One region of the Alcaligenes sp. NLF5-7 genome, then DNA from elsewhere that is predicted to be linked to it. Evidence: riboswitches for the same ligand, from Rfam matches in the RefSeq annotation. Region 1 holds a riboswitch; the other holds the start of a gene.
What was found. Region 1 has a riboswitch for thiamine pyrophosphate ahead of MID00_RS18295 (sodium:solute symporter family protein). Riboswitches for the same ligand answer to the same signal wherever they lie in the genome.
Positions count from the first base shown of each region.

Region 2: another riboswitch for thiamine pyrophosphate. It lies ahead of MID00_RS19315 (NUDIX hydrolase); the one in region 1 lies ahead of MID00_RS18295 (sodium:solute symporter family protein).

Region 1 covers NZ_CP100755.1:3,969,664-3,973,875, forward strand. Annotated here, with positions in the region: gene MID00_RS18285 (LLM class flavin-dependent oxidoreductase) at 1-1,245, opposite strand, end outside; gene MID00_RS18290 (3-oxoacyl-ACP reductase) at 1,242-2,024, opposite strand; TPP riboswitch at 2,075-2,172, opposite strand; TPP riboswitch at 2,239-2,346, shown strand; gene MID00_RS18295 (sodium:solute symporter family protein) at 2,488-3,927, shown strand; gene MID00_RS18300 (OmpA family protein) at 4,004-4,212, opposite strand, start outside.
Region 2 covers NZ_CP100755.1:4,173,267-4,177,478, forward strand. Annotated here, with positions in the region: gene MID00_RS19295 (nitronate monooxygenase family protein) at 1-267, opposite strand, end outside; gene MID00_RS19300 (cytochrome b) at 271-816, opposite strand; gene MID00_RS19305 (hypothetical protein) at 1,409-1,786, shown strand; gene MID00_RS19310 (tautomerase family protein) at 1,793-2,182, shown strand; TPP riboswitch at 2,228-2,346, shown strand; gene MID00_RS19315 (NUDIX hydrolase) at 2,391-2,864, shown strand; gene thiD (bifunctional hydroxymethylpyrimidine kinase/phosphomethylpyrimidine kinase) at 2,861-3,697, shown strand; gene MID00_RS19325 (response regulator transcription factor) at 4,012-4,212, shown strand, end outside.

The DNA.
Region 1 (4,212 bases):
CTCGTATTCCTGACGGAACAGCCCGCGTTTTTGCAGAACCGGAATCACCTGCTCAACAAAGTCACGAATGCCATTGGGCAAGGAAGGCGGCATCAGGTTAAAACCATCCGCTCCTTCGTTGCGCCACCATTGCTCAATCTGATCCGCAATGGACTCCGGCGTACCGACCATGGTGCAGTGACCGCCGCCAGCAGCGATTCGGCCCAGCAACTGGCGCACTGTCGGTTTTTCCATTTCCACAATGCGCAGCATGGTGGCATAGCGCCCTTTGGGGCCTTTGAAGCTTTCCAGTGGCGGCAGTGGTGGCACTGGCGCATCCAGCTCCCAATTCATGCAGTCCTGGCCGACAAACATGCCCAGCTGACGCAAGGATGTCTCGGCGGGTAGCAATTCGTCCAGCTCTTGCTGCTTGCGGCGCGCCTCTTCCATGGTGGAGCCCACATAGGTCACCAAACCCGGCATCACAGGCACATCCACGCCACGGCCCGCTTCACGCACGCGTCGTTTGATATCGCGGTAATAGGATTGGGCCGAGGGCAAATCATAAGCCACAGCGTAAATAGCCTCCGCTTTGCGGGCGGCCAAATCACGGCCTTGCTCAGAAGCACCTGCCTGAAACAGCACCGGCTGGCCTTGCGGCGAACGTGGCAAGGTCAAGGGCCCATCCACCAGGAAGTGATCGCCCTTATGCAGGATCTGGCGAACCTGATCCACTTTGGCGTAATCGCCCTTTCTGTCCATGACCAAAGCACTGTCGCTCCAGGAGTCGAACAGTTGCAATGCGGTATCGACAAACTCCTCAGCCCGCGCATAGCGCCAGGCATGATCGGGCATGGCTTCGTAGCCGTGGTTACGCGCTTCCGAGTCAAACATGGATGTCACCACATTCCAGCCCATCCGCCCATTGGATACATGATCCAAAGAGCACAACATGCGTGCCGCCACAAACGGCGTGTAAAAGGTACTGGAAACGGTACTGATCAAGCCGATACGTTCGGTGGCTCGCGCCAGCGCAGCCATCATGGTCAAGGGTTCCAGAAACCAGCGCGGACCATCGGACACGTTATCGCTGGACTGACCATCGGCAAAGAAAATAGCGTCCAGCTTGCCGCGCTCGGCAATTTGGGTCAGCTCTTCGTAAAACCGGACATCGCCCAAACGTTCGACCTGCGAATCAGGATGGCGCCAGGCTGCTTTGTGGTGCCCGCAGCCCATAATGAACAAATTGAAATGCAGCTGTCTCATCCGTTTTTCACCAATCCACCGTCAACAACCAGATTCTGTCCTGTTACGGCACGCGCCCACGGACCGGCGAAGAACAAGGCCGCATCGGCAAACTCCTCGGGCGTGGTCACGCGGCGCAAGGGGGTGCTGGCCGCAATCAAGTCAAACACCGCTTCGGGTGTGGCCGCGGACGCGTCGGTTGTACGCAGCAAACCACCGGAAATCATGTTCACGGTGATCTGATCCGGCCCCAGATCGTGCGACAAGGTGCGTGTCATGGACAACAAGGCCGCCTTGGCCGCGGTGTAATCGTGGTAAGGCACCACGGGGTTCTGAAACAGGTTCGTGCCGATATTGATAATGCGGCCAAAACCAGCTTGTTTCATGCCAGGCAGGGCGGCCTGTGTAGTGTTCAAGGCACCGCCCACAATGCCTTCCAGTTGCTGGTTCAGTTGAGCCCACGTCAAGGTATCGGCATGGGAACGGGCATCGCCGTTGAAGGAAAACTCGGGCAAGGCGTTATTGACGACGGTGGTGATGGGCTGGCCAAAGTGCGCCTGCGCCTTGGCAAACAAGGCTTGTACCGAAGCCGCATCCGTCACGTCCGCCTGCACGGCCAGACATTGCTGCGGAAATTCGTCCGCCAGCGCCTGAGCGGCTGCTTCACTTTTCAGGTAATTGATCACAACTTTTGCGCCCTGGCCCGCAAAGGCGCGTACCAGACAAGCCCCCAGGCCGCGTGCGCCGCCGGTGACCAGAACAAGTTGTTGAGAGAGTTCCGAGACGTGTTCCACAGACATGACATTCCTTGCAAAAATTCGGCGAGGATGTCGGCCCAGTTCGGACGCAGGGCCATGGATTCGGACATCCCTTCGCCAGTATGAGCTGGATCAGGTTCGACGGGTTTTATCTCAGCCCTTTCCAAGAAGGACACCCCGTGCCGCAGGCAGACCATAGCATAAATCGGACTAAACCGTATTATTGACATTTGAAAGAAGCTCTCCTACTCTTCTAGCCTGTTCCTGGGGGAGTCCTTAACGGGCTGAGACTCCGCATTCAAGCGGTAACCCTTAGAACCTGATCCGGATCATGCCGGCGAAGGGAAAGGAAACGCGGCCTGGCAGCCTGCCCGCTCTTGTCTATGCGGCGCATTCACAAGCTCACACGCCCCATTTCAATCCCTCCATTTTTCTGCGCCCTGTTCTGGCATCCTGCCAGCCTGGCCGGTTTGTGCCTGTTCAAGCAGGCTTTTGGGGAGATCTCATGCTGGACCAAAGTGCCACCCTCCTGTGGCTAATCGTTTTTTCCGCTGCTTTTGCCTTGGCCGGGGTGCTGTACGCCCGCCACTACAACAGCTCCCTGGAAGACTTTGTGGTGGCTCGCAACAGCCAAAGCTCGGTCGCTACCATTCTGACTTTATTGGCCTCCTCGCTGGGTGCCTGGATTCTGTTCTCGCCCGCACAAGCAGCCAGCTGGGGCGGTTTAAGCGCTGTCATCGGCTATGCCATTGGCTCCATGTCGCCCCGTCTGGCCATGATTCCACTCGGCAAGCGCATGCGCGAATTGCTGCCTCGCGGCCACAGCCTGAGCGAGTTTGTCATCGCCCGCTACGGTCGCCCCATGTATGCGCTGACTCTGGTCATCATGCTGTTTTACATGTTCATCTCCATGACGGCAGAAATCACCGCCATGTCCAAGATGATTACCCTGATTGCCCCGATTCCTTTGTGGGTCACGGCCAGCATTGTGTTGCTGGCCACGCTGATCTACACCTCTTACGGCGGTTTGCGTGCTTCCATCTTTACCGACAAGGTGCAGATGTTTGTGATTCTGCCCATGCTGTTCCTGATCGTGATGTTCGGCTGGCAAGCGGTGGGCGGCCCGGTACAGTTGTTTGACAACGTGAAACTGGAAGCTCCTCGACTGATCGAGCTTAGCGATCCCGTAGGCGTGAAGGCTGGCCTGACGTTCTTTGTCGCCATCTTGCTGACCGGCCTGTTTCACCAAGGTAACTGGCAACGTATCTATGCCGCCAAAGACACCAAGTCCATGCGTCGCGGCTTTTTGTTGGGTGGTTTGTTTGTAGCGCCCTTCATTTTCCTGATGGGCTTGTTTGGCCTGGCCTTTGTTGGTCTGGGCTCGCCCGGTGACAGCTCCGTGGCCCTGTTCAATGTAATTTTGCCGCACGTACCTGTCTGGTTCCTGGTGCTGCTGATTCCGTTAGGCCTGTCCCTGGTCATGAGCAGTGCCGATACCGCAATCAGCGCTGTCTCCAGCCTGATTGCCGTGGACTTGAGCCGCATCATGCCGCATCGCAACACCGCCCAAATGATGAGTCTGGCGCGTTCCCTGATCTGGATTTGCTCCATCCCTGTGCTCTACGCCTCCTCACAAGGCTTTAGCGTACTGTACTTGTTCCTGTTGGCAGACTTGCTGTGCTCGGCAGCGGCCTTCCCGGTTTTCTTTGGCCTGTACAGCCGCCGCTACGATGGCTTTACGGCCACCATCAGCACCATCGGTGGTCTGGTCGCCGGTCTGGCCGTATTCCCGCGCCCCAATGGTCCTATGGATTACTTGCTGGAGTCCTTCCTGCTGGCCGCGATTGTGCCGGTAGTGATCAGTGTTCTGATCATGCCCTTGCGTCGTCACCTGCCCAAGTTCGATCTAGGCTCTCTGGCTTCCTCCACGCGCGTACTGGACTAAGTCAGACGCGTTGAATTTCGGCTCAAAACAAAAACCCCGGTTTGCAACATACAAACCGGGGTTTTGTGTTAAAGGCTCATGGGACGGGGCTTTCAGGCTGTGCTTGGGGAGTCTGCACAATAATTTCAACCCGTCGATTCGTCGCACGGCCTTGCGAGGTGCCGTTATCCCCCAAAGGCCGGGTATCGGCATAACCGACAGCGCTCAGTCGCTGGCTGCCAATTCCGTTGGCTTCCATATAACGCACTACGCTACCGGCACGCGCACCTGATAGTTCCCAGTTGG
Region 2 (4,212 bases), 200 kb from region 1:
CTCGAACACCTCCGGGCCACCAAACTGCGGCACCACATTCACCCCGAAAGGCTGGTCCGTCAGTGCCCTGGTTTCCCGCAGCCACTTACGCAGCATCAAGGGAGCCAGACGCAAGCCACCCAGCACACCCATCCCACCCGCGTTCGCTACCGCCGCCACCAATTGCGGCCCGGAAATCGCAGCCATGCCCGCCAGAAAAATCGGGTACTGCACTCCGCACATATCCGTAATGACATTGCCCGCAAAGTCTCGATTTGCTTCGCTCATGATTTACAACTCCACCTGTTTGCCCAAGATGCGACGCAAGGCCAGATTCTTCAGTACAAAATGATTCTTGAATGCCCCGAAAAGGTGCAAGGCCAGCCCTGCCAAAAAGGCTGTGGCGCCAATATTGAACAGCACATCAACCACGGCTTTGACCTGCTCATTCGGGCTGATCACGGTCGGTAACGCCAGGCCACCGGGCAACTCCACCGCCACGCCAGCCGCCGCACGGGATAGCCAGACGGCGACGGGCAGCAGCACCATCGCCAAGGCCAGGGCTGTCGCCACGGAACGGGCCACTATTACTTCCACCGGGTTGGGCGAGCCCACCGGCAAGGGATGAAAAGAAGTCACCCGCGCCCAGAAACGGTAGATGGAAATCAGGAACAGCAGCGTCCCCAGCAGATTTTGCAGCTGCACCAGCCGCACCTCACCGGGGCTTTGGGCCAGGGCCACCCCCAAGCCCAGAATGGAAAACAGCAAGGCCGCTACAAGCCAGTGCAGCACAATAGTGATGGGCGAGAACCTGAGTCCGTTGTCGCGCAATTGCATGATTAGCTCCTTGAAAAGCTCACCGGGGGGCAAGTCCTCTACAGTGCAATACCGAGAGTGATACGTCGTGAGCCACCTGCCCAACAGGTACAAGCGGCCAGTGTCGGCAGTCACCTTGTCGCCTGCAGGCCTGGGCCTGTGTCACAGTGGCCTCAGAGCCTTGGCGGTGCCAAGAACCGTCGTTTAGAAGCCCTGACGATAAGCGCAGCAACCAATCAAGTAAAATGATGAATACTGATTAATAAAATCTTTTTTAGTGATTTATAAACAGAAAGTTCTTCTCAGAACGCCAGGCGGCAGGCGTGCAACCTTCATCATCAAACCATCCAAGGGCAACAAGTAACATCCGCTGGTAGTTCGCAAGAAACCGCAGGCTCATCCAGGCCTCGCCTACATGAATCTCTTTTTGATCATTATTAGTGATTCATAAAATCATTATTCATCATTTTACTTGATTCATTCAGTCTTCTATCTTCCCTATCGATAGCCCTGCTATCCCGCCCTCAAACCAGGAGACAGAAACCATGACTCGCCCAGCTGCCTATCTTGAACACTGTAAAAAAAGCCACGTCTTGCCCGGCTTTTGAATCTTATGGTGACGGACGCTCAACGCGACATCATCAAGACCGCTGCCCCGCTGCTGGCAAGCGGCAACAAAGCCCTGACCACCTATTTTTATGAATTGATACTGCGCGACTCCCCACCGATGAGCCCCTTGGCCAGCCAGATCGCCAACAATCACCTCGCTCTACAGGCCCAGCCCGAGCATGACCCAATGATGGGCACTTGCCAGCTGCAAGCCATACGCGAAGAGCTGATCGCGAGGATGACAAGCAACGAGCTCATAGATGGATGGGTCGCCGCCTATCAACAGTTATCGAATTTGCTAATCGAAGCCGAACGTCTGATTTACGACGATATGGCTATCACTTCCGGCGGCCTTGCAGACCGCAGCCCCAATCAAGAATGAACCATCATGCCACTACTGAAATTTGATCTGATTCAAGGCCGCAACGACAAAGAGCTGCGCCTGCTGCTGGACACCGCGCATCAAGCCATGGTGCAAGCCTTTGATGTTCCCGCCAGCGACCGCTACCAGTGCGTGACCCAGCATCGTCCCGGCGAGCTGATACTGGAAGACACCGGCCTGGGCTATCCGCGTAGCGACAAGGTGGTACTGCTGCACATCGTGTCCCGCCCCCGCAGCGAGAATCAAAAAATTCAGTTCTACCGTTTACTGGCAGAGCGGCTGGAGCAGAACTGTGGCGTCTCGCCCAATGATCTGATCATTGCTCTGGTCGAGAACAGCGATGCAGACTGGTCCTTCGGGCGTGGGCGGGCGCAGTTTTTGACGGGGGAGTTATAGGCTAAAGACAGGTATACTCGCCCAGACCGTTTTTACAGAAACGGTCTTTTCACCGAGGGGAGCCTGGCGAGCAGGCTGAGAAACTGCCCGAGCAGATTGCACCGCAGTGACCCGTTGAACCTGATCCGGGTCATGCCGGCGAAGGGACGGGTCTGTACCTGCTCGCCGCTTGCTGCCGGATGGCTATCCTTGACTAGGAGTTGCTATCTTGTCTTCTGACCACTCTCCCTCCCCCATCGGCCCGGTTGCCGCCACCCTGGCTGCCGTCATCCATCAAGACCGGATTTTGCTGATACGCCGCGCCAATCGCCCCGATGCAGGACGCTGGGCCTTTCCGGGTGGCAAGATTCGCGCGGGCGAAACCATCATGGCGGCGGCCCATCGGGAACTGACCGAAGAAACCGGCGTACAAGGCCAGGCCATGCAGCTCTTTGATGCGCTGGATGTATTTGACCGCGAACCCAGCGCCAGACCTTTGGCCTATTCGCATTTCATTCTGATTGCCGTGCTGTTTCGCTGGCAGCAAGGTGAGCCGCAAGCAGGCGATGACGCTCTGGACGCGCGCTGGTTCAGCAATGCGGAACTGGACAGTCTGGATGTGGCACACAGCTTTGATGTAGTACGAGTTGCCCGTCGGGCACTGGCATTGGCTACCACTCAAGATCAAGCAGGCCAAGCATGATTCCCAATGTCTTGAGTATTGCGGGCACGGACCCGACCAGCGGTGCCGGTATTCAGGCTGATCTGAAAGCCATGTATGCCTTGGGCGCTTATGGCATGAGCGTGATTACCGCCGTGGTCGCGCAAAACACCCAGGGTGTGCGGTGTTTTGTGGCGCTGGAGCCGGACTTTGTGGCGGACCAGTTGGATGCGGTGTTTGAGGATGTGCGCGTGGATGCCATCAAGATCGGCATGATCGCCAATGCAGGGATTGCGGAAGCAATTGCAGACCGCCTGCACCATCACGGTCTGGACTGCCCGATTGTGCTGGACCCGGTCATGGTCGCTAAAAGCGGGGATCGTTTGCTCAGCCCCGAAGCCGTGTCCGTCGTGCGCGACAGGCTGCTGCCCATGTGTACCCTGCTTACCCCCAACTTGCCCGAAGCGGGCGATCTGCTGCACAAACCGGAACCCGCCTCACTGCAAGAGATGCACAGCACCTTAAGCGAACTGTGCTTGCTGGGCCCTGCGTGGGTGCTGTTAAAGGGCGGCCATCTGGACGGCCCGGACAGTGTGGATTTGCTGCAAGGCCAAGGGCAAAGCCATGTTTTTCAGTCGCCACGCATTCCGACACGCAACACGCATGGCACGGGCTGTTCGCTGTCCTCCGCCATTGCTGCTCTGTTACCGGGCCGCAGCGTACCGACCGCGGTAGGCTTGGCCAAGGAATACTTGAATGGCGCTTTGGCCGCGGCTGACCAATTGCGGATTGGCTTGGGGCAAGGTCCGGTCCATCACTTCCATGCTTTGTGGTCACCTGCAGAGAGTAAGGCGACCTCCCCAATCCAGGAATAGAGCCCACCTTGTATTGGGCCTCATAGCGCCACCCGCATTTTTTAGCCAATGGACAAACATCCCAGACAATTTCCGGCGCATTTCCGGATTTCCAGCCCGACAGCCCTGAGACTTTTATTAGAATAATGTGCTGACTAATTACTCCTATAATTCAGAGCACATGACAGTATTAACAGGATGAATCAATATTTATATTTCCTGACATCAAACATTACCGTTTTGTCATGTTCGCCTCATAGTCGGGATCAGCCTTTTTGATCAATCCATTTCTGGAATGGATGAGTCTGCCACTTCATAAATCTCCGAGAAGCCAAATGTGGAATTGCTTACTGATTGAAGACGACCGGGAAAATGCCCGGTATTTAGTGAATGGCTTATCCGAGCTGGGCTATTCGGTGGTGACCAGTCATGATGGCGTTTCCGGTTTGGAAAATGCCATGAAAGACGTATGGGATGTGATTATCCTGGATCGCATGCTACCCAATAATGTCGATGGCCTGTCCATTCTTTTTACT